Regions from separate parts of the Erwinia pyrifoliae DSM 12163 genome, predicted to be linked through region 1. Evidence: predicted binding sites of a transcription regulator. Region 1 holds the regulator's gene; each other region holds the start of a gene.
The links. Region 1 encodes CRP, which controls carbon source genes, mostly activating them, when cyclic AMP is high. Its sites were predicted from a motif close to ATGTGANNNNNNTCACAT; they were not measured.

Region 1 (5,236 bases):
CGTAAAATCAGGTAACTGACCAGGGTGATGGCCAGCATCACCAGTAATGTCATTGACTCAGGAGCATGCAGGCGCAGGGCCAGTGCGGCAACCGCCAGCCCGGCCAGGGTGCCGAGCGCCCGGTGCTGGATGCGCACCCGGGTGGCACTGTAGCCGTTCAGGCTGACAAACATCATGGTCATCAGTATCCAGTACGGCTTCGGCATAGCCAAAAACAGCGCCAGCGTACTGGCAAAGGTCAACATCACCGCATAGCGTGCGGCGGTGCGCAAAGCGGTAGATTTAAGCGAAAGGTAGCTTTTCAGCGCCGGCAGCAGCGGCAGGCGGCGCTGACGGTCGGCCATCAAATCGCGGCGGTAAAGCGGGCGTTGAGTGCGCAGCACGCGCGCAATACGGCTGAAATGGTAGTAGCAAAAATGACCGACCGGATTATCCGGATGCTGATGGACTACCTTCTCCAGCGCTTCCAGCGGCTGCTCCATCTCAAAACGTTTGGGGAAGCGGTGATACAGGATATCGTCAGCCAGCTCGCGCAGACGGGCGGCGATACGCTGCGCATTCCAGCGGATCACCGCCTCGGCGTGGCTCAGGCGCACCAGTTTTTGCACGTCTTCCGGCTGATGCAGGCTGACGGCGATGTGCTCCTGCAGGTCAAGCGCCACCTGGAAAGCGCGCGTCAAAGGCTGGTAGTGCTGGTTGCGGTTGGCTGCCAGCATATGAATTTGCTGGTAACAGGTAGTGATGAGGTCGACGGCCTTTTGCTGGCGGGCAAACAGCGGCGGCATGGCGGTTGAGGGATCGTTCAACTGATTTAAATGGCGATACTTTGCCTCGCAGTAGTCAGCCAGCTCGCGATATAGCAGGCTGAGCGTTTCGCGCATCGGCTGCTCTTTCCACAGCCAGAACCAGAACCAGTTAAATACGCCGTACCAGATGGTGCCCAGGATATACAGTAACGGAGGCTGCCACATCGGCACTTTCCCCGCGAGGCTAAGGGTGAAGATGGCGGCAATCAGCGAGGCGGGCATCAGGCGGGCATGCAGCGGGCCGATCTCGCCGGTAACCCCCAGCAGCATCGCCATCAGCAGCAGGATCAGCGGCAGCGGGATCCCCTGGGCGCCGGCATACTGGATAATAAAACTGCTGCCGGCGAACAGGCCTCCGCCCACCATCAGGCGTTTAAAGAAGTGTTTATGCGGCGTATCCAGCCCGGCATTGTTGCAGCAGGCGGGAACCAGTGAGAACAGCAGACCTTTCTGTAAATCTCCCAGCAGCCAGCCAAGTGCAACCGGCAAACACAGCACCAGCGTTTGCCGCAGTGCGTAGTTAACTTCAGGTTGATAAATGATTCTGCGCCACATCAGCCGCACCAAATAGAAAAAGGCGCGACAGAGGCTGGCGCGCCGTGGGTTCAGGGGCGATTAACGCGTGCCGTAAACGACGATGGTTTTACCGTGTGCGGAGATCAGGTTTTGATCTTCCAGCATTTTCAGTATACGACCGACCGTTTCGCGCGAGCAGCCAACAATCTGGCCGATCTCCTGACGGGTGATTTTGATCTGCATCCCGTCCGGGTGCGTCATTGCATCGGGCTGTTTTGCCAGGTTCAGCAGCGTCTGGGCAATGCGTCCGGTCACATCAAGGAAAGCTAAATTACCCACTTTTTCCGAGGTGACCTGCAGGCGACGCGCCATCTGCGAAGACAGGCGCATCAGGATGTCAGGATTGACCTGGATCAGCTGACGGAATTTTTTGTAAGAGATTTCAGCCACTTCACAGGCTACTTTGGCACGTACCCAGGCACTGCGTTCCTGGCCCTCTTCAAAGAGGCCCAGCTCGCCGATAAAATCCCCCTGGTTGAGATAAGAGAGGATCATCTCTTTCCCTTCTTCATCCTTGATTAATACCGCTACTGAACCTTTAACGATGTAGTAAAGGGTTTCCGCCTTCTCACCCTGATGGATCAGCGTGCTTTTGGATGGATATTTGTGAATATGGCAATGGGACAGGAACCATTCGAGAGTAGGGTCTGTTTGCGGTTTGCCGAGAACCATTCGCTGTTATCCTCTGTTGTCATCTGGCCTGAATACATCCGGTTTACCACGCAGCAAGTGCCACGATCCCCTTGCTGCCGCACGTAAATATTGGGGATATACGGGGGGCTGAATCCCTGCCAGGCGTTGACATAGTCAAGCGTTCCGATAGGAAAAGACACGGGTCGCTCCGGGGCAAGCCGTATGCTGTCGTTTCGTTTTCACCAACATCATGATGCAGATGAAATTTACAGCCTCGTTTGTAGCACAGCTTGGGATGGCTGTCTTCTGTTGTCTCGCTTCAGCATAGTCAGAAAAAGAGAGCGTTGCCGTTTAAGTGACTGCGGCGTACTCTGCTGTAACTAAATGAATTGGAGGATGTTGTTATGCAGGCACGGGTTAAATGGGTTGAAGGGATGACGTTTTTGGGAGAATCCTCATCCGGCCATCAGGTGCTGATGGATGGTAATTCGGGCGATAAAGCACCAAGCCCGATGGAAATGGTGCTGATGGCCGTCGGCGGCTGCAGCGCCATAGACGTGGTTTCGATTTTGCAAAAGGGCCGCCACAGCGTGGCTGACTGCGAAGTAAAACTGACCTCAGAACGCCGCGAAGAGGCACCGCGTATCTTCACCCACATCAACCTGCACTTTATGGTCAGCGGAACCGCGCTGGCGGATAACGCGGTAGCGCGTGCGGTCGATCTCTCTGCGGAAAAATACTGCTCGGTGGCGATCATGTTGGGCAAGGGGGTGAAGATAAGTCACAGTTATGAAGTTATCGCACTGGCCTGATCCAGCCCCTTCGCTTAGCGGTGAAAGGAAAGAACGTCAGCCGATTTTCTTTCCTTCAATCAACCGCTTGACCAGCGGCCCCATAATCAGCTCCATCGCCAGCCCCATTTTGCCGCCCGGCACCACCAGGGTTTTGATATGTGAGATAAACGAACCCTGCAACATGGACAGCAGGTAAGGGAAATCGATATCTTCCAGCCCCTGAAAGTGGACAACCACGAAACTCTCATCCAAAGAAGGGATGCCACGGGCGGCAAACGGGTTGGAGGTATCCACGGTCGGAACGCGCTGGAAGTTAATATGGGTGCGTGAAAACTGCGGGGTAATAAAGTTGATGTAATCCTCCATGGATCGCACCACGGAATCCATCACCGCTTCGCGCGAGTGGCCGCGTTCGCTGGTATCGCGCACCAGTTTCTGGATCCACTCAAGGTTGACAATGGGCACCACGCCAACCAGCAGATCCACCTTGTCCGCCACGTTATGCTGCGGGGTGACAACGCCGCCGTGCAACCCCTCATAAAACAGCACGTCGGTCGGTTCCGCCAGCGGCTGCCACGGCGTGAAGGTGCCTGGCACCTGATTCCAGGGTACGGCTTCATCATAAGTATGCAGATACTTACGCGACTTTCCTTTACCGCTGCGACCATATTCGCTAAATGTGCGCTCCAGCAGTCCGAAATCATTTGCTTCCGGGCCAAAATAGCTAACGTGTTTACCCATATCGCGCGCTTTGCGGATTGCCATATCCATCTCCGGGCGGGTAAAGCGGTGAAAGCTGTCTCCTTCTACTTCCGCAGCATGCAGATCCAGCTGCTGGAAAATCTTCCTGAATGCCAGGCTGGTGGTGGTGGTTCCTGCCCCGCTGGAGCCGGTAACGGCGATAACCGGATGTTTAATCGACATGGCGAACAACTCCCTGAAAAAACGGGTGGGGCTGCATTGGTAACATGATTTGTCGATCTGTGTCACCCATGCAGCAGGTACAGCGATAAAATACAGGCAAAATGCGCTTAGCCGTGAAACTGGCCGCGCGGCATAATGTTGACCGACTCGTGCAGTTCAGACCACACCAGCACCACCTCGCCGCTGCTCAGCTGACGGCGAACATCGGCGACTTTCTGTTCCAGCGATCGCTCATGTTCGCCATAATCGGTGCCTTCGCGCAGCACAAAGGATTCAATCAGGTTATCAAGCGTTGCAGAATCGAGTTCTTTCCAGGGAATAATCATCAGTTGTCCAGCCAGGTGGTAAGCCATTGCGGAATGCGTTGCTCCAGCCACATTTGTGGGCTGCGCAGCGTTCCGCCTACAAAACCGACGTGCCCGCCATGCTGCGTCAGCTGATATTCAACGTTTGACGGCAGCAGGGCAGGATCGGGGATCACGTCAGCGGTCATAAAAGGGTCATCCTGTGCGTGAATGATCAGCAGCGGCTTACGCACACCGGGCAGCAGCGGCATGGCGCTGCTACGGCGGTAGTAGTCGCTGGCATCAATAAAGCCATGAGCGCGGGCGGTTATCGCATTATCGAAATCGCGCAGATGGCGCATGGATTCGAGCTGTGCCAGGTCGACGGGCAGCGCGCCTGGCCAGGCGCGCAGTTTACGCCGGGCATTCTGTTTCAGCAGGTTGAGCAGATAACGCTGATAAACGCGGGAAAAGCCCTGTTCCAGCCGCAGGCTACAGGGTTCCAGCATCAGCGGAGCGGAAACTGCCACCCCGGCGTCGAGCAGGCAGTTATCCCCCTGCTTGCCCATCAGGCAGGCCAGCATATTACCGCCCAGCGAGATGCCCACGGCAGCGGTAGGCCCCTGGCCCCATTCAGCGTGCAGCCACTGTAAAAAGTAGCTGGCATCATCGGTTTCGCCAGAGTGATAGATGCGGTTCAGGCGGTTGGGGACGCCGCTACAGCCGCGAAAGTGCATCACCACGCCCAGCCAGCCACGCGCTTTCCACGCCTGCAACAGGCCGTGCGCATAGGGGCTGTGAAAGCTGCCTTCCAGACCGTGGAACAGCACCACGCGCGGCTTATGGCGCGCCCGGGCCGGGTTTTCGCTCCAGGCCAGGTCAACAAAATCACCGTCCGGCAGCGTCAGCCGCTGCCAGTGCGGTTTTAGCGTCACCCGGCGGCGCACCAGGCGCGGCAGAAGGGTTTGCAGATGCGCATTGCTGGCACCCACCATCGGGCGAAATGGGTTTTCAGCCGGGCGATCAAAAATCATCGGGTCAGAGCTTGTCGGATCCATAACGTGCTGTTAGCTTCATCAGGTTGTTTATTATTTCCGGGGGGTGAGGAGCACCCGTTCTATGGAACTGAGTCTGTTTTTATCCATGTCAGGTTTTCTCTGGGTCGCTGCCATTACGCCCGGTCCTAATAATATGTTACTCACCGCCTCCGGCGCGAATT
Region 2 (5,236 bases), 1.7 Mb from region 1:
GTTCGATGCCGAAGCGGCGAAGAAACATTTGCGCCCGGTGGCACGCCAGCCGCTGGAAGTGGTGCGAGGGAAGCTCGCAGCCATGACTGACTGGACGGTAGAAGGTGTCCACCACGCCATTCAGGCAGCGGCTGATGAACTGGAAGTGGGAATGGGTAAAGTCGGCATGCCGTTGCGCGTAGCGGTTACCGGTATTGGACAGTCGCCAGCACTGGACGTGACTGTACATGCCATTGGCCAGGCGCGCAGCGTGGCGCGCATTGCAGAAGCGCTGGTATATATCGCCAATCGCGAGGCGTAACTCAAAAGGCAATAAAAAAAACCGGCCATCAATCTGGCCGGTTTTTATCAAGCGCCAATTCCTAGCCGCTGCAATATTCCCTGAATGCCCTCACGTAGCAGCATGGCTGCCAATTTTTCCTGTTCGTCACTGCTCAACTGCTGTACCGAGGTGACTAACAATGTAGGCAGGGAATTCTGATTGACGCGGTAGTGAGCACCAGGCTCTGCGGCATGGCGAGTGGATTTAAGGAAAAGTTTCACTCGTTCATCAATATGAATCATGCGAGCTTTTCCACCCTGAACACCGGGTTTCGGTGCGGTAGTCCAGTTCTCTTTCTTAACCCACTTATTAATTGTCTGTCTGCTAAAACCTGTTTGCTGTGCCAGTTCTTCCGGCGTTAACCAATCCTTTTTCACTTTTATATCCCTTTTGCCGAATAAGTCCTCAAGTATATTACAGTAATTCATCACATGAACAACTAACACAAATCATTAACGTTGACATAATAGATAGCAAAAAAAGCAAGAAAAGGAAAATTAGCCCCTGCCGTGACAGGGGCGGGGGATAATTAGCGGGAAAAAGTGTTTTCTTCGGCTGGTGCACGGAATGCGACAAAGTAAGCCAGCCCAACAAAGATGGCGCCACCGACTGCGTTGCCAAGGAATACGGCGACAAAATTAGGCAGATATTCGCCCCAGCTAAGATAACCGGCAAATATAGCGGCAGGGACAATAAACATATTTGCGACAACGTGTTGGAAACCGATGGCCACAAAAGCCATCACCGGGAACCACATGCCGAAAATCTTGCCCACCACATCTTTACTGGCAAAAGCCAGCCACGTCGCCAGGCAGACCAGCCAGTTACAACCGATACCGGAAATAAAGGCGTGCAGGAAATCTGCATTCACTTTCGCACTGGCAACGGCCACCGTTTTCTTCAAAAAGTCACCTTCGGTTAAACCCAACATATGGCCGAAGAACCAGGCAACGGCGATACTGCCAATGAAATTGGCGATGGTCACCCAGAACCAGTTACGTATGACGCTGCAGGCACCGATCTGGCGGGCGAACCATGCTATCGGCATGAGCATCATGTTCCCGGTAAGCAGCTCGCCGCCGGCCAGCACGGTAAGGATTATGCCAACCGGGAATACCGCCGCACCCAGCAGTGTGCCAAATGAACCCCATTCTGGCGGCAGCTGAGTCACCACGCGGATGAACAGCAGAAAGCCGAATGAGATAAAGGCACCGGCAAGAAAACCGAGAATAAGTAAAGAAGAGACTGGAGTACGACTTTTAATAACGCCTGCCTGAACTGCGACAGCCGAAATTTCTTTTGGTGTGTGTAAAGACATAATAACTCTGGTGTGATAAATAACGGGAAAAGTGCCAGATTCCGCAGCTAACGAAGTGACGCACGCGTCCCGCGCAGCATAGGGCTGGCAGCCAAAATCCGCCGCAGTTTTGCATGGTGGATTCACAAAAACAAGTTTATTCCGAAGGGTTTTTAACGCGTAATTAACAAGAATTCAGTCAGGGTGGGAAGCCGAAAAACGAGACAACGAATTAACAGCAGGATTGCGCTTTGTTCAGCGCTTTGGCGGCTTTTTCGGCAATCGCACGCAGATAACTAAATTGCCGTTGACACCAACCCCAGCGTTTCATATTATCCCCGCCGTCAACACGACACGGTTTTTCGGCTTGGGGGTATAGCTCAGCTGGGAGAGCGCTTGCATGGCATGCAAGAGGTCAGCGGTTCGATCCCGCTTATCTCCACCAAATCTTATCCAGCAGATTAGGTGGCTCCGAAAAACTGATACTTTCTGTAGTGGGGGTATAGCTCAGCTGGGAGAGCGCTTGCATGGCATGCAAGAGGTCAGCGGTTCGATCCCGCTTATCTCCACCAAATCTTCAAAGCCTTATACATTATTAATAATCTGCTCAGGCGGATTTTTTGTATTGGGCTGTCTTCTTGTCAACGCATTGCCATCCCATCCTGTTCCATGCAATCTGCCTTACCGCGCTTACCTGTTCCGTCCGCAGACGATCAGAGCGCAGTAAATGGATTATTGTAGCGAGGCGTTCAGAACAATCAGGATGGCACTGGCTGCGAAGAGAATAGCGGGGCCAGGCAACCCCGCCCGTGGTTTACAGCACCAGGCCCGCAATTGAGGCCGACAGTACACTGACCAGCGTTGAACCGTACAGCAGTTTCAGGCCAAAGCGCGAAACCACATTTCCCTGTTGTTCATGCAGCCCTTTAATCGCGCCGGCAACGATGCCAATTGACGAGAAGTTGGCGAATGACACCAGGAATACCGACAAGATGCCTTCAGCGCGCGGCGACAGCGTGCTGGCGATTTTTTGCAGATCGATCATCGCGACGAACTCATTGGAAACCAGTTTAGTTGCCATGATGCTGCCCACCTGTAAAGCCTCACTGCTCGGGACGCCCATCACCCACGCGAAGGGGAAAAATGCGTAGCCAAGAATGCCCTGGAAGCTGATGCCGAAAAGCGTGTCAAACAGAGCGTTAATGGCGGAAATCAGCGCGATAAAACCAATCAGCATTGCTGCAACGATCACCGCCACTTTGAAACCGGCGAGGATATACTCCCCCAGCATTTCGAAGAAGCTTTGTCCTTCATGCGTATTACCCAGCTTCAGGTCTTCTTCACTGTCGACGCGGTAGGGATTGATTAACGATAAAACGATAAAAGTACTGAACATATTCAGTACCAGCGCCGCGACCACATACTTTGGCTGTAACAGGGTCATATAAGCGCCGACAATCGACATGGAGACGGTCGACATAGCGGTGGCAGCCATGGTGTACATACGGCGTTCAGACATCCTGCCCAGGATATCCTTATAGGCAATAAAGTTTTCTGACTGCCCCAAAATCAGCGAACTTACCGCATTAAAAGACTCCAGTTTACCCATTCCATTGATCTTCGACAGTACGGTACCGATTGCACGGATGATGACGGGCAGAATGCGGAAGTGTTGCAGAATACCTATCAGCGCGGAGATAAATACGATAGGACACAGGACGTTAAGCCAGAAAAAGGCCAGACCTTTGTCGCTCATATTGCCAAAGACAAAATTGGTTCCTTGCGCCGCGTACTTGAGCAATTTTTCGAACAGGTCTGAAAACCCTTTAACAAATCCCAGACCTGCTTCAGAGTTGAGGAAGAACCAGGCCAGCAGAACTTCAATGACCAGTAGTTGGATAACAAAGCGGATACGGATATTTTTACGGTCACGGCTGACCAACAGAGCCAGCAATGTGACCACCACCAGTGCTAAAGCAAAGTGCAGAACACGGGACATATTTGCTCCAAATTCGAGGGCTATTATATTTGGTTGCACATTCTATGTAACAAGAAGAGGAAAAACGAGTTCTGTACCATAATATAATAATTACGTATCGTCGCAGAATTCAGTCATTTGACGTTCGTCACATCATTTTACTTTAATTTAACAAACTCGCTCTCTTCGGCGGTGTAGAACACCGCCATTCCACCGCCGTGATGCACCCCTGTGCTTAAAAGATAAGCAGTAGGCTGGTAAGTCATTTCCGAATATCCTACATTTTAAGAGGTTGCCTGGCGTGTAACATTGACGCACCTGTGCTAAAAGTATAGCTAATGCTATATCTTATAGCGCTGGCTATCACAGTGATACCCGTAACCATTAGCGATTTACTGGATAATCATTGTCCATTAAAGGCGACATTGCCGTCAGGCGTAAGGCAGCAGGAGTCAGAATTATGTCGGAAAGCCGCACAGTGGAGCAGAGCGTCCGCAGCAATCGTAAAATCAAGTTTGCCTTAATGGGGCCTGCTTTCATCGCGGCTATCGGCTACATCGATCCGGGCAACTTCGCCACCAATATTCAGGCGGGGGCTTCCTATGGCTACCAGCTGTTGTGGGTCGTGGTCTGGGCCAATGTGATGGCGATGGTCATCCAGCTTATGTCCGCCAAACTGGGTATCGCCACCGGCAAAAATCTGGCCGAGCATATCCGCGATCGTTTTCCGCGCCCGGCGGTCTGGTTCTATTGGGTACAGGCGGAGATTATCGCTATGGCAACCGATCTGGCGGAGTTTATCGGTGCCGCCATCGGCTTCAAGCTGGTGTTCGGCGTGAGTCTGTTGCAGGGCGCGATGCTCACCGGAGTGGCAACGTTTCTGATACTGATGCTGCAAAACCGTGGGCAGAAACCGTTGGAGCTGGCGATCGGTGGCTTACTGCTGTTTGTTGCGGCGGCCTATGTGATTGAGCTGTTCTTCTCACAGCCGAAAGTGGTCGATCTGCTGCAAGGTATGGCCGTGCCAGCGTTGCCAACGGCGGATGCGGTGCTGCTGGCGGCGGGCGTGCTTGGGGCGACCATCATGCCTCATGTTATCTATCTGCACTCTTCGCTGACGCAAAACAGCGGCGATAACGGGACGCGTGTTGAACGTTACTCTTCGACAAAACTCGATGTGGCGATTGCCATGACGATTGCCGGTTTCGTTAATCTGGCAATGATGGCCACGGCGGCGGCGGCTTTTCACTTTAGCGGCCACAACGGCATTGCCGATCTCGACCAGGCTTATCTGACGCTCGATCCGCTGCTGGGGAAAGCGGCGGCGCTGGTGTTTGGCCTGAGTCTGCTGGCGGCGGGGCTGTCCTCGACCGTGGTAGGCACTATGGCCGGGCAGGTGGTGATGCAGGGCTTTATCCACTTTCACATACCGCTGCTGGTGCGGCGTGTTATCACCATGCTGCCGTCATTTATTGTTATCCTGGCGGGCTGGGAACCCACGCGCATCCTGGTTATGAGTCAGGTGCTGTTAAGCTTTGGTATTGCGCTGGCGCTGGTGCCGTTACTGGCGTTTACCGGCAACCCGGCGCTGATGGGCGATATGGTGAATTCCCGGCTGATGCAGAACTTTGGCCGCTTT
Region 3 (5,236 bases), 1.1 Mb from region 1:
TTGATGCCGGCGCCACCTGCCCGACAACGACGGCGTGCTGCAAGGCCCGAGCGGCCTGCTGCCAGCCGGCTTCGCTGGCAGCATGGATCACCGCCAGCGGACGCTGGCTACCCACCTTATCGCCCAGCTGCACCAGGTCGCTGAAGCCAACGCTGTAGTCAATGCTGTCGCTGGCCCGGCGGCGACCGCCGCCCAGCGCCACTACCGCCATCCCCAGCGCACGGGTGTCCATCGCGCTGACGATGCCGCTGGTGTTGGCATAAACCGCTTTGCTCAGCATCGGGACAGGCAGATAACTGTCGATACGCTCGATAAAGTCAGTCGGCCCCTTCTGCGCCGCTACCATGCGCGCAAACACCTCGGCGGCGGCACCGTTGTCCAGCACCGCCTGCAGCTTAATCTGCGCTTCATCGCCTGACTGCGCCAGCCCGCCGGAGAGCAACATTTCGCTGCACAGCGCCATCGTCACTTCCAGCAGGCGCGGATTGCGGTATTCGCCGGTCAGGAACTGCACCGCTTCACGCACTTCCAGCGCATTACCGGCGCGGGAAGCCAGCGCCTGGTTCATATCGGTTAACAGCACGGTGGTGTGACAACCGGCACCGTTTGCTACGCCAAAAATGGCCTGCGCCAGCGCTTCGGATTGTTCAAGAGCAGGCATCAGCGCCCCGGAACCCACTTTCACGTCCATGACCAAGGCATCAAGACCTTCAGCCAGTTTCTTGGCGAGGATCGAGGCAGCAATAAGCGGGATTGAATCTACCGTGGCGGTAATATCACGCGTGGCATAGAAGCGCTTATCCGCCGGAGCCAGCGACCGGGTCTGGCCGACGATCGCCACCCCTACCTGTTTGATAATCTGGCGGAACCGGTCGTCCTGCGGGAAAATATCAAAACCGGGAATGGCTTCCAGTTTATCCAGCGTGCCGCCGGTATGACCCAGCCCACGGCCGGAGATCATCGGCACATAGCCGCCACAGGCAGCCACCATTGGGCCAAGCATCAGCGACGTGACATCGCCCACGCCGCCGGTTGAGTGTTTGTCCACCACCGGGCCGTTGAGATCCAGCGCTTTCCAGCTGAGTACCGAACCGGAATCGCGCATCGCCATCGTCAGCGCCACACGCTCCGGCAGCGTCATATCACGAAACCAGATGGCCATCGCCAGCGCGGCGATCTGCCCCTCGGAAACCGAGTTGTCACACACGCCGTTAATAAACAGACGGATCTCTTCTTCGCTTAGTGCATGACCATCACGTTTTTTGCGGATAATTTCTTGTGGCAGAAACACGATGACTCCCAGGACAATACCATCAATGATGCGGGTCCATACTGGCGTGATGGCCATCGCCGGTCTGGAGACGCACATCGCCGCGTACGGTGTTACCCCGCCACGGTGCAGGTGCGCAATGGCAACCAGCCTGTTAATAGTCGCTGTCGCTGGTAGCGGCGCTGAAACCCGCCGCGTTTAACAGGCTGGCGAGCAGGCTGGATGCACCGAAACGGAAATGGCGCGCATCGGCCCAGTCCGGGCCAAGGATATCGTCTGCCAGCTGCAAATACAGCGCCGCATCGTCTGCGGTACGCACGCCACCGGCTGGCTTAAAGCCCACCTGCTGGTGAACGCCTTTCGCGGCAATAGTACGCATCATGATCTCCGCTACCGCTGGCGTGGCGTTGACCGACACTTTTCCGGTGGACGTTTTGATAAAATCAGCGCCGGCATCGATGGCTATTTCAGAGGCTTGACGGATCAGCGCTTCCTCTTTCAGCTCACCGCTTTCAATGATGACTTTTAGCAGCACATTCGCCGCTGAACACGCCTGCTTACAGGCCTTTACCAGCTCAAAGCCGACAGTTTCATTACCGGCGATCAGCGCACGGTACGGGAATACCACGTCAACTTCATCTGCCCCGTAGGCAATCGCCGCACGGGTTTCCGCCAGCGCAATATCAATATCATCATTGCCATGTGGGAAGTTGGTCACTGTGGCAATACGGATTTCCGGCGTCCCCTGCTCACGCAGCGTTTTGCGCGCCAGCGGAATAAAGCGCGGATAGATGCAGATGGCGGCGGTGTTACCGGCCGGGGATTTCGCCTGGCGACAAAGGCCGATCACGTTGGCATCAGTATCGTCATCATTGAGCGTGGTGAGATCCATCAGTTGCAGCGCGCGCAGCGCCTGAGCTTTGGCATCGGACATGGTTATTTCCAGGTAAGTTGAATGGGGAGGCATTTGACAGGCTCACGCCGGACAACGCCTGCAATGTTAGGATTATAACAGCCTGAGCGGCATGATTTTGTGGGAAGTTTCACGATACGAATATGACATCTGCATTAACGTCAACTGAAACCTGGAGGTGTTCGCCATTAAGCGGCGGCCGGGCGGGCGGGACCCGGCACGAAGTCAACGCCGGGGAAATGTTATCATTATCACATCACAGGATCGTCAGGTTGGCGCTATCTGCATTCACACGCCAAACAGAGTACGGGTATTCTCGCGTAGCGTTTCGGTTATTTGTTGCGGGGATTCATCGCGCAGAGCGCACAGGGCGTGCCAGATATCTCTGACTCGCTCAGGGCGGTTGGGCTGCCCCTGAAAACCTTGCAGCGGCATATCGGGTGAGTCGGTTTCCAGCACCAGTGAGGTCAGCGGCAGACGGGCAATGGTTTGACGAGTTTTGCTGGCGCGTTCATAGGTGATAGTACCCCCGACGCCAATCGCATATCCGGCACGGATAAACGCCAGCGCCTGCTGTTCACTTCCGGCAAAACCGTGCACCACGCCACGCCTGGCCAGATCGAAACGCCGCAGCTGCTGCGCCAGCTTGTCATGAGTGCGGCGCGAATGCAGGATCACCGGCAGACTGTAATCACGCGCCAGGCGCAGCTGCGCATCAAGCAGTGCCTGTTGCCGCTCAAACTGCGGGTTATCGATAAACAGATCGAGGCCGATTTCGCCGATGGCGACCACTTTGTGATGACGCCGTTGCAGATGCTGTTCAAGTGCGACAAGGCTTTGCTCATTATGCTCTGCCACCGCCATCGGATGCAGCCCAAGCGCGGCATACACCGCATAATGCCGTTCTGCCAGCGCCATCACCCGATCAAAACGCGTGGCCGATACGCTGACGGCAATCATTTTCTCAACCCCGGCCTGAGCCGCCCGTTGCAGACTTGCCTCTTCATCGCCAACGAAGGGCGGAAAATCGAAATGGCAGTGCGTATCGACAAAACATGGCGTCATGCCAGCGACCCCTTGTCATAATCAGTATCAGCTCCCAGACGGTCTGCCTCATTGGCCACGGGGGCAGGCGGTATCACAATCTGCTGACGCATCTGTTGAGCATCATCGTTCAGCCGCTGGCCAAGCGTGGCAAGGAAGTAACGTCCGCAGCGTCTGCCCAGATGATAATCTTTATTCAACGAGGCCACCCGGCTGCCGAGCGCCATGCTGGACAGCGGATGCGGCGGATAGATTTCAATAATGCGTAACTTACCCGGCGGCTGGTTGATGAAATGCTCGGTCTGAAGATAGCTTTCTTCATGCAGCCGCATAATGTTAATTAGCGGTTGCAGTGCGCCATCGCTCAACCAGCATTCCGCCCTTTTCAGCCAGTGCGGCGTCAAGGTAGTTTGCGGTGGCACGGTGCGGATAACGACGATAGTTTCAGCCCCGCGCCGCGCCGCCTCACGCACCGGAATGGCATCGCTGATACCGCCATCCAGATAGCTGACGCCCGACAGGTTAACGCCGGGACGATAGAAGCCCGGAATGGCGCTGGAAGCCCTGATTAAATCGTGCCAGTTTTCTGAAGTGGGCGCGAAGTAGCTGGCGCTGTAATCGTCGCTGCGGCAGGCACACATATAGAATTCGCGCCCGGATGCAAACAGCTTCTCACCGGCGTCAATCGCCAGCGGCAGCTCCTGGCGCGTGATATCAATCAGCCAGTCAAGATCGAGCAAATGCCCGCCGCGCATAAACCGCAGAGGATCAAAGAACAATTTGCTGGTGGTGTAACGCGTGATCACCCGGCGGGCATAACCCGGTTGAGCGCAGACAAAGGCTGAAAGGTTTTGCGCACCAGCGGAGGTGCCAAGCATTAAATGAAAGGGGTTGAAGAGAGCACGTTGAAATTCGTCAAGCACGCCCGCAGTAAAGATACCGCGCTGTCCGCCGCCTTCACACACCAGGGCAAGCTTGCCTGGCCGGAATCGCTGCAACCTTAACGGCTCGGTGTTGCCAGGGGTAATCGGAATATGTATGCCCAAGTCAGGTATCCTCTCAGTATCAGCGCGTAAAGAGGATACCCGTCATCATTTACCGCCGTGGAGCGCTTGTTGCTATCCGTAGCAATGCGCTTGAGCGATGTCCGTTACCACTATAACTTCTTGCGCCCGGTAAACAGGCTGATCAGGAAGATAACGATACCGACAACGAAGACAACCTTAGCAGCCCATGCTGCCGTACCCGCCAGACCACCAAAACCTAATGCCGCTGCAATCAACGCGATAACCAGGAAGATAATACCCCAACGAAACATAAGCCTCTCCTTACCAGTAGTGAAATCGGACTCATTTTTTACCATTCGGCTGGCCTGAGCTTAGCCAAACTTTTTCTTTACGGGTAAAACGGGTAACGACCCCGGTACGGGGTCGCCAACCTGTTACGGCTTAACGCTCAGATCGTTTTTAACGCTTTTCACGCCTTCAATGGCTTTAGCAATGCCTTCGGCACGTTCAGACTGTGCCTGAGTTTTCACCGAACCGCTCAGCTGTACCACACCGTTGGTGGTTTCCACTTTCACATGGCGTGAGGGAACAATATCGTCAGCTAACAGTTTAGCTTTGATTTCGCTGGTGGTTGCCGTGTCGCCGGCATAACCGCTAACGGTCTGTTTGGTGCTGTCTTTCACATGCAGTTTATCGCTAACGGATTTGACGCCTTCGACTTTCTTCGCTACCGCTACCGCTTTTTCCGCCTGATCCTGCGTGGTCACGAAGCCGTTTAGCGTGACCACACCGCTGTGGGTCTCGACAGAGATATCGGTACTTTTGATCGCTTCATCATCCACCAGCGCCGCTTTTACCTTAGCGGTAACGCCGCTGTCATCCATATAGCCGCCCACTTTTTTCATTGAGCTGTCAAACCTGGCACCGGCGCTGTCAGCGCTTGACTGCGCTTTATTGGTCATCGACTCGTCTGCCAGCGCAGAGCCGCTTACCAGTACAGAC
Region 4 (5,236 bases), 1.6 Mb from region 1:
TAGCGCCAGCTGCGCCGGATAATCCCGGCGCAGGGGCAAAAACGACAATTACAGTTTCATGGTGTGCAATCTTGAACCCACCATCAGCGCCAGCAGCAGCATAACAGCAGTAAAACCGGTAATGCCGTACCAGCCAAAATGATGCCAAAACACGCCCCCTAACGTACCCGCCACGCTGGAACCAAGGTAATAAAAAAAGAGATACAGTGATGAAGCCTGACCGCGTGCGCGGCGCGCGCGTGCGCCAATCCAGCCGCTGGCGACTGAATGTGCGGCAAAGAAACCGGCGGCAAACAGCATCATGCCCAAAAGGATTAGCCAGATGTTACCTGCCAGAGTCATAAGCAGTCCGGTCAACATAATGGCCGTTGAGAAAAGCAACACCGGAGCACGACCATATTTTGCCGTCATCACACCTGCTTTCGGCGAACTCCATGATCCGGTCAGATAGACGACCGACAGCAGACCGACCACCGCCTGATTGAGCGAAAATGGAGCCGACAATAAACGATAGCCAATGTAGTTGAACAGGGTGACAAATGCCCCCATCAACAGAAACCCCTCGGCAAACAGCAAAGGTAGCCCGCTATCGCGCCAGTGCAGGCGGAAATTTAGCAGCAGGTTACGCGGTTTGAGCGATGTCGGGCGGAAATGACGAGATGCTGGCAAGATTTTCCAAAACATCAATGCGGCCGCCAGAGATAAGCAGCCGATGACCATCAACGCTATTCGCCAGCTGCTGAAATCAGTGATAACCCCGCTGATCAAGCGGCCGCTCATGCCACCTATCGAGTTACCGCTGATGTAAAGCCCCATTGAAAAGGCCACCACGCCGGGGTGCATCTCTTCGCTAAGATAAGTCATCCCCACCGCAGCCACGCCGCTTAGTGCCAGGCCGGTAAGCGCACGCATCAATAAAATACCGTGCCAGCTGGTCATGGTGGCGGCAAGCAGGGTGCACACGGCGGCAAGCAGCAGCGCCGTAACCATTACCGATTTACGCCCGATAGCATCGGATAATGGCCCAGTTACCAGCAGGCCAGGCGCCATCAGCCCGGTAGCGATGGACAGCGATATGCTACTGGCAGCAGGAGATACGCCGAATTCATGCGACAAAACCGGCAAAACAGGCTGTACACAATAGAGCAAAGCAAAAGTCGCCAGCCCGGCCGAGAACAGCGCCATAGTGACGCGCATAAACTGCGGCGTGCCACGTTTGATATACACATTGTTGTTGATTACAGAAGTCGATAAAGGAATAGACGCTGACCGTTCAGCACGTTTGGGCAGCGTGACGGCCTGAGAGGAGCGGTTCACTTTGGATCCTTAAGGTTATTGGCAGTGATCAACCTGTAAAGGGTAAGAAAGATGATTTATGATGTCTAATATATTAATAATCTGAAATGATACTTCTGAGATATGAATATTGAGCTGCGTCATCTGCGCTATTTTATCGCCGTTGCTGAAGAACTGCATTTTGGTCGTGCTGCACTGCGGCTTAATATCTCACAACCGCCGCTTAGTCAGCAGATCCAACTGCTTGAGCAGGAAATGGGGGCGCGACTGTTCGCCCGCACCAATCGCAGCGTGCGGCTCACTGCGGCCGGTGAGCAGTTTTACAAAGATGCCTGCCTGATTATGCAACAGGTTGGTCAGGCGGTTAGCAAAGCGGCGCGACTGCATCGCGGTGATGAAGGGGAGCTACGTATTGGGTTTACCTCATCAGCGCCGTTGATTAACGCAGTTTCAAATGCACTGTTTACCTACCGCCAGCGTTACCCATCGGTTCATGTCGAAATGCAGGAGATAAACACGCGTCAACAGCTGGCACCGCTCAGTGATGGGCGACTTGATTTAGGCGTCATGCGCAATACCATTCTCCCTGAAACTTTTCATCATCAGTTGCTGCTACAGGAACCAATGTATGCACTGGTGCACCGTGCGCACCGGCTGGCGAACCGACAGCAGATTGCGTTGAGTGAACTGGCGCTGGAGCCATTCGTGTTCTTCGACCCGGGCGTTGGTACCGCCCTGTACGGCGAAATCATCCAGCTGCTGCAACGCTATGATATCCAGCCTGATATTGCCCAGGAAGTGGGGGAGGCGATGACCATAATTGGTTTAGTTTCGGGCGGTCTGGGCGTTTCGATTCTGCCCGCGTCATTCCACCGGGTGCGGCTGAATGATGTCGTCTGGATCCCACTGCAAGAGCAGGATGCGCGTTCAGAAGTTTGGCTGGTTTGGTCGAAACAGCGTGAGATGCCTGCTGTCGCTGCTGCGATGAAGGAATTGTTATTGCCGCCTGTCACCCATTCGTAAACTACAAGAACACTTAACGTCAGTTTTGTGTTGTAAATCACATTTCGAATCAAGCAGTTGACGCCATCTGTGAAGTGTTTCACCATGAACAGATAGCGAGAATATAACCGCCAATATTGGCAGATTTCAATGACCTTGCAGCAAAAAGTGATAATAAGGAGCAAATGTGATTACGGATAGCCTGCCCGGCCATATTGACCATATTAAGCAAATGAATGCCGGAAACGTATATCGGCTGATCGACCGCTACGGCCCGGTCTCGCGCATTGAGCTGTCCAATAAAACGCGTTTGTCTCCGGCCAGTATCACCAAAATCGTGCGAGAACTGCTGCAGGCTCATTTGGTGAAGGAAACTGAATTCCAGGAGGCAGGATGTCGGGGGCGGCCGGCGATTGGCCTGGTGCTTGACAGTCACGCCTGGCATTTCCTTTCTATACGCATCGGTAATGGCGAGATCGACATCGCACTTCGCGATCTGAGCTGTAAATTGGTTGTCGAACAGCAACAACCCTTGCTGGCAGCGGCTGAAGAACCGTTGCTGGCGCGCATTCTCCAGCATATCGATCGGTTTTTCACCCAGCACCAGCATCAACTTGAGCGCCTCACCGCGATCGCCTTCACGCTCTCAGGCAGGATCAACAGCCGAACCGGCATTGTTCAGCACCTCCCGTTCTATCAGGTTGATAACATGCCGCTGGGGCCTGAACTTGAAAAACTCACCGGGCTACCTGTTTTCATTCAAAATGATATCTGTGCCTGGACCCGGGCAGAATCGCTGTTTGGTGCCTCGCGCAATGCCAGCAATATTATTCAGCTAGTGATTGACCAGAACGTCGGTGCCGGTGTCATTACCGCCGGTCAATTGCTTCACGGTGGCGGCAACACAATGGCCGAGATTGGACATATTCAGGTCGATCCTTATGGCCAACGCTGCTGCTGCGGTCACCAGGGGTGCCTGGAAACGGTTGCCAGCATCAACAACATAGTTAATTTGGCTGCGCAGCGACTGTCGTCGTCGACGGGTTCTGTCCTGCATCATCAGCCACTGACGATCGACACTTTGTGTGATGCGGCGCTGTCCGGAGATCGTCTGGCCTGCGACATCATCAGCGGGGTGGGCAGCAGCCTGGGACGGGTCCTGGCCATAATGGTCAATCTCTTCCATCCACAGAAAATCCTTATAGGTTCACCGCTAAACCGCGCCCGGTCGATTCTGTTTCCGGCTATTTCTGGTTGTATTCGCCAGCAGGCCTTACCCGCCTGTAGCGCCGAACTCAGCGTAGAATCCACACGGTTTGCGCAGTCCGGCACCCTGTCCGCCGCAGCGCTGGTCAAAGAAGCGCTCTATGACGGGTCGCTGCTCATCAGACTGATGCAAGGCTGATAGATAACCAAAGATTGCGCTAACGCAATCTTTGATAACCGGTAGTGTCCTACACTTTTGGCTCCCATTGAGCACTAAAATACCAATCAGCCCAAACCGGGGCTGCCGGAGTCATGCTATGTCAACACGGTTATTTGTCACGGGAACGGATACGGAAGTTGGGAAAACGGTGGTATCGCGCGCCTTGCTGCAAAAGCTGGCAGCTGCAGGTAAACGCAGTGTGGGTTATAAACCTGTGGCCAAAAGCAGTAAGCAAACCGCCGAAGGGGCGCGTAATCAGGACGCGTTGGTGTTGCAGGCATCTTCTTCCGTGGCCTTGCCCTATCAGGCAATAAACCCGTTAACGCTGCTGGATGACGAGATCAGCACCAGCCCGACGCCGGTCAGTTATGAGGCCTTGAGCGGTGGGCTGAAGGCGCTGGATGACCACGCCGACTATATCATCGTGGAAGGCACGGGAGGGTGGCGTAGTCTGATGAGCGATCTGCGTCCGTTATCAGACTGGGCAGTGCAGGAGCGGCTGCCGGTGGTACTGGTTGTGGGCATTAAGCTGGGCTGTATCAGCCATGCTTTGTTAACCGCCCAGGCGGTAGTGAATGATGGCCTGCCACTGCTGGGCTGGGTAGCTAACCGCATTAATCCGGGGCTGGCGCACTATGCTGAAATCATTAACGTACTGCGCGGACAAATCCCGGCTCCGCTACTGGGGGAGGTGCCTTATCTGCCGCGCCCGGAAACCCGCGATCTGGCGCAATATCTCGATCTGTCACCTCTGGCGTAACGGCGGCAGCCACGGCCGAACGTGGCTGGATTTGCTGAAAACTCACCTGTTGCCCGCTGTTTGTCGTCAATCTGCAACGTCATATCCCGTTTAGCTGCTGTGACGTTGTCACATGCAGCTTCTCTGCTGAGGGTCTGTGCACCATCGTTTGTCCTTATCCGCCGCACCTCTGCCAGTAAAGCCTGGCTCAAAATAACTTGATGAAATAAGCTACACTGCTGGCAGCTGGCGTAAAGCCGCAGTAGCGGTCAAGGGTTTGACGAGCCTGATTCTGTGACATTGTCACCAACACCGTTAGCACAATCTGAAAATTGCTGTGCGCTATTTCATGCACAATGACAAGACGCATCGCCGGGAAGAGACAAATGTGGCAAGAGTTGGAAGATATGAATAATCAGGTTACGCATCGCCACTGGGTATTGGTCGCCTCAATGCTGGCGATGTTTATGGCCGCGATCGAAGTCACCATTGTGGCGACGGCCATGCCCACCATCATTGTGCAATTGGGTGGGTTCTCTCAGTTCGGTTGGGTGTTCTCTATTTACCTGCTCACTCAGGCCATCAGCGTGCCAATTTATGGCAGGCTGGCTGATTTATGGGGCAGAAAACGGGTATTTTTTATTGGCACCGGGCTGTTTCTTGTCGGTTCCGTGCTGTGCGGGTTTGCCACTAATATGGCCTGGCTGATCCTCTTTCGTGCCTTTCAGGGACTGGGCGCGGGAGCGATCATGCCGCTGACCTCAACCATCATT

Region 2: the regulator CRP is predicted to act here: its motif matches at 3,734-3,751, upstream of EPYR_RS05935 (NupC/NupG family nucleoside CNT transporter).
Region 3: the regulator CRP is predicted to act here: its motif matches at 2,423-2,440, upstream of deoC (deoxyribose-phosphate aldolase).
Region 4: the regulator CRP is predicted to act here: its motif matches at 2,345-2,362, upstream of mlc (sugar metabolism global transcriptional regulator Mlc).

What each region holds. Positions count from the first base shown of each region.
Region 1 covers NC_017390.1:3,701,114-3,706,349, reverse strand. The annotation lists gene EPYR_RS16925 (YccS/YhfK family putative transporter) at 1-1,361, opposite strand, end outside; gene crp (cAMP-activated global transcriptional regulator CRP) at 1,422-2,054, opposite strand; gene EPYR_RS16915 (OsmC family protein) at 2,420-2,827, shown strand; gene EPYR_RS16910 (phosphoribulokinase) at 2,864-3,733, opposite strand; gene EPYR_RS16905 (YheU family protein) at 3,841-4,059, opposite strand; gene EPYR_RS16900 (hydrolase) at 4,059-5,075, opposite strand; gene EPYR_RS16895 (LysE family translocator) at 5,137-5,236, shown strand, end outside.
Region 2 covers NC_017390.1:1,340,735-1,345,970, forward strand. The annotation lists gene gltX (glutamate--tRNA ligase) at 1-301, shown strand, start outside; gene EPYR_RS05915 (YfeC-like transcriptional regulator) at 349-699, opposite strand; gene EPYR_RS05920 (formate/nitrite transporter family protein) at 852-1,640, opposite strand; tRNA gene EPYR_RS05925 (tRNA-Ala) at 1,989-2,064, shown strand; tRNA gene EPYR_RS05930 (tRNA-Ala) at 2,116-2,191, shown strand; gene EPYR_RS05935 (NupC/NupG family nucleoside CNT transporter) at 2,434-3,618, opposite strand; gene EPYR_RS05940 (Nramp family divalent metal transporter) at 4,058-5,236, shown strand, end outside.
Region 3 covers NC_017390.1:764,218-769,453, reverse strand. The annotation lists gene deoA (thymidine phosphorylase) at 1-1,291, opposite strand, end outside; gene deoC (deoxyribose-phosphate aldolase) at 1,425-2,204, opposite strand; gene EPYR_RS03435 (metal-dependent hydrolase) at 2,472-3,248, opposite strand; gene EPYR_RS03430 (patatin-like phospholipase family protein) at 3,245-4,273, opposite strand; gene EPYR_RS18865 (DUF1328 domain-containing protein) at 4,384-4,545, opposite strand; gene osmY (molecular chaperone OsmY) at 4,669-5,236, opposite strand, start outside.
Region 4 covers NC_017390.1:2,082,224-2,087,459, reverse strand. The annotation lists gene EPYR_RS09300 (MFS transporter) at 49-1,317, opposite strand; gene EPYR_RS09295 (LysR family transcriptional regulator) at 1,420-2,319, shown strand; gene mlc (sugar metabolism global transcriptional regulator Mlc) at 2,486-3,703, shown strand; gene bioD (dethiobiotin synthase) at 3,822-4,484, shown strand; gene EPYR_RS09280 (MDR family MFS transporter) at 4,850-5,236, shown strand, end outside.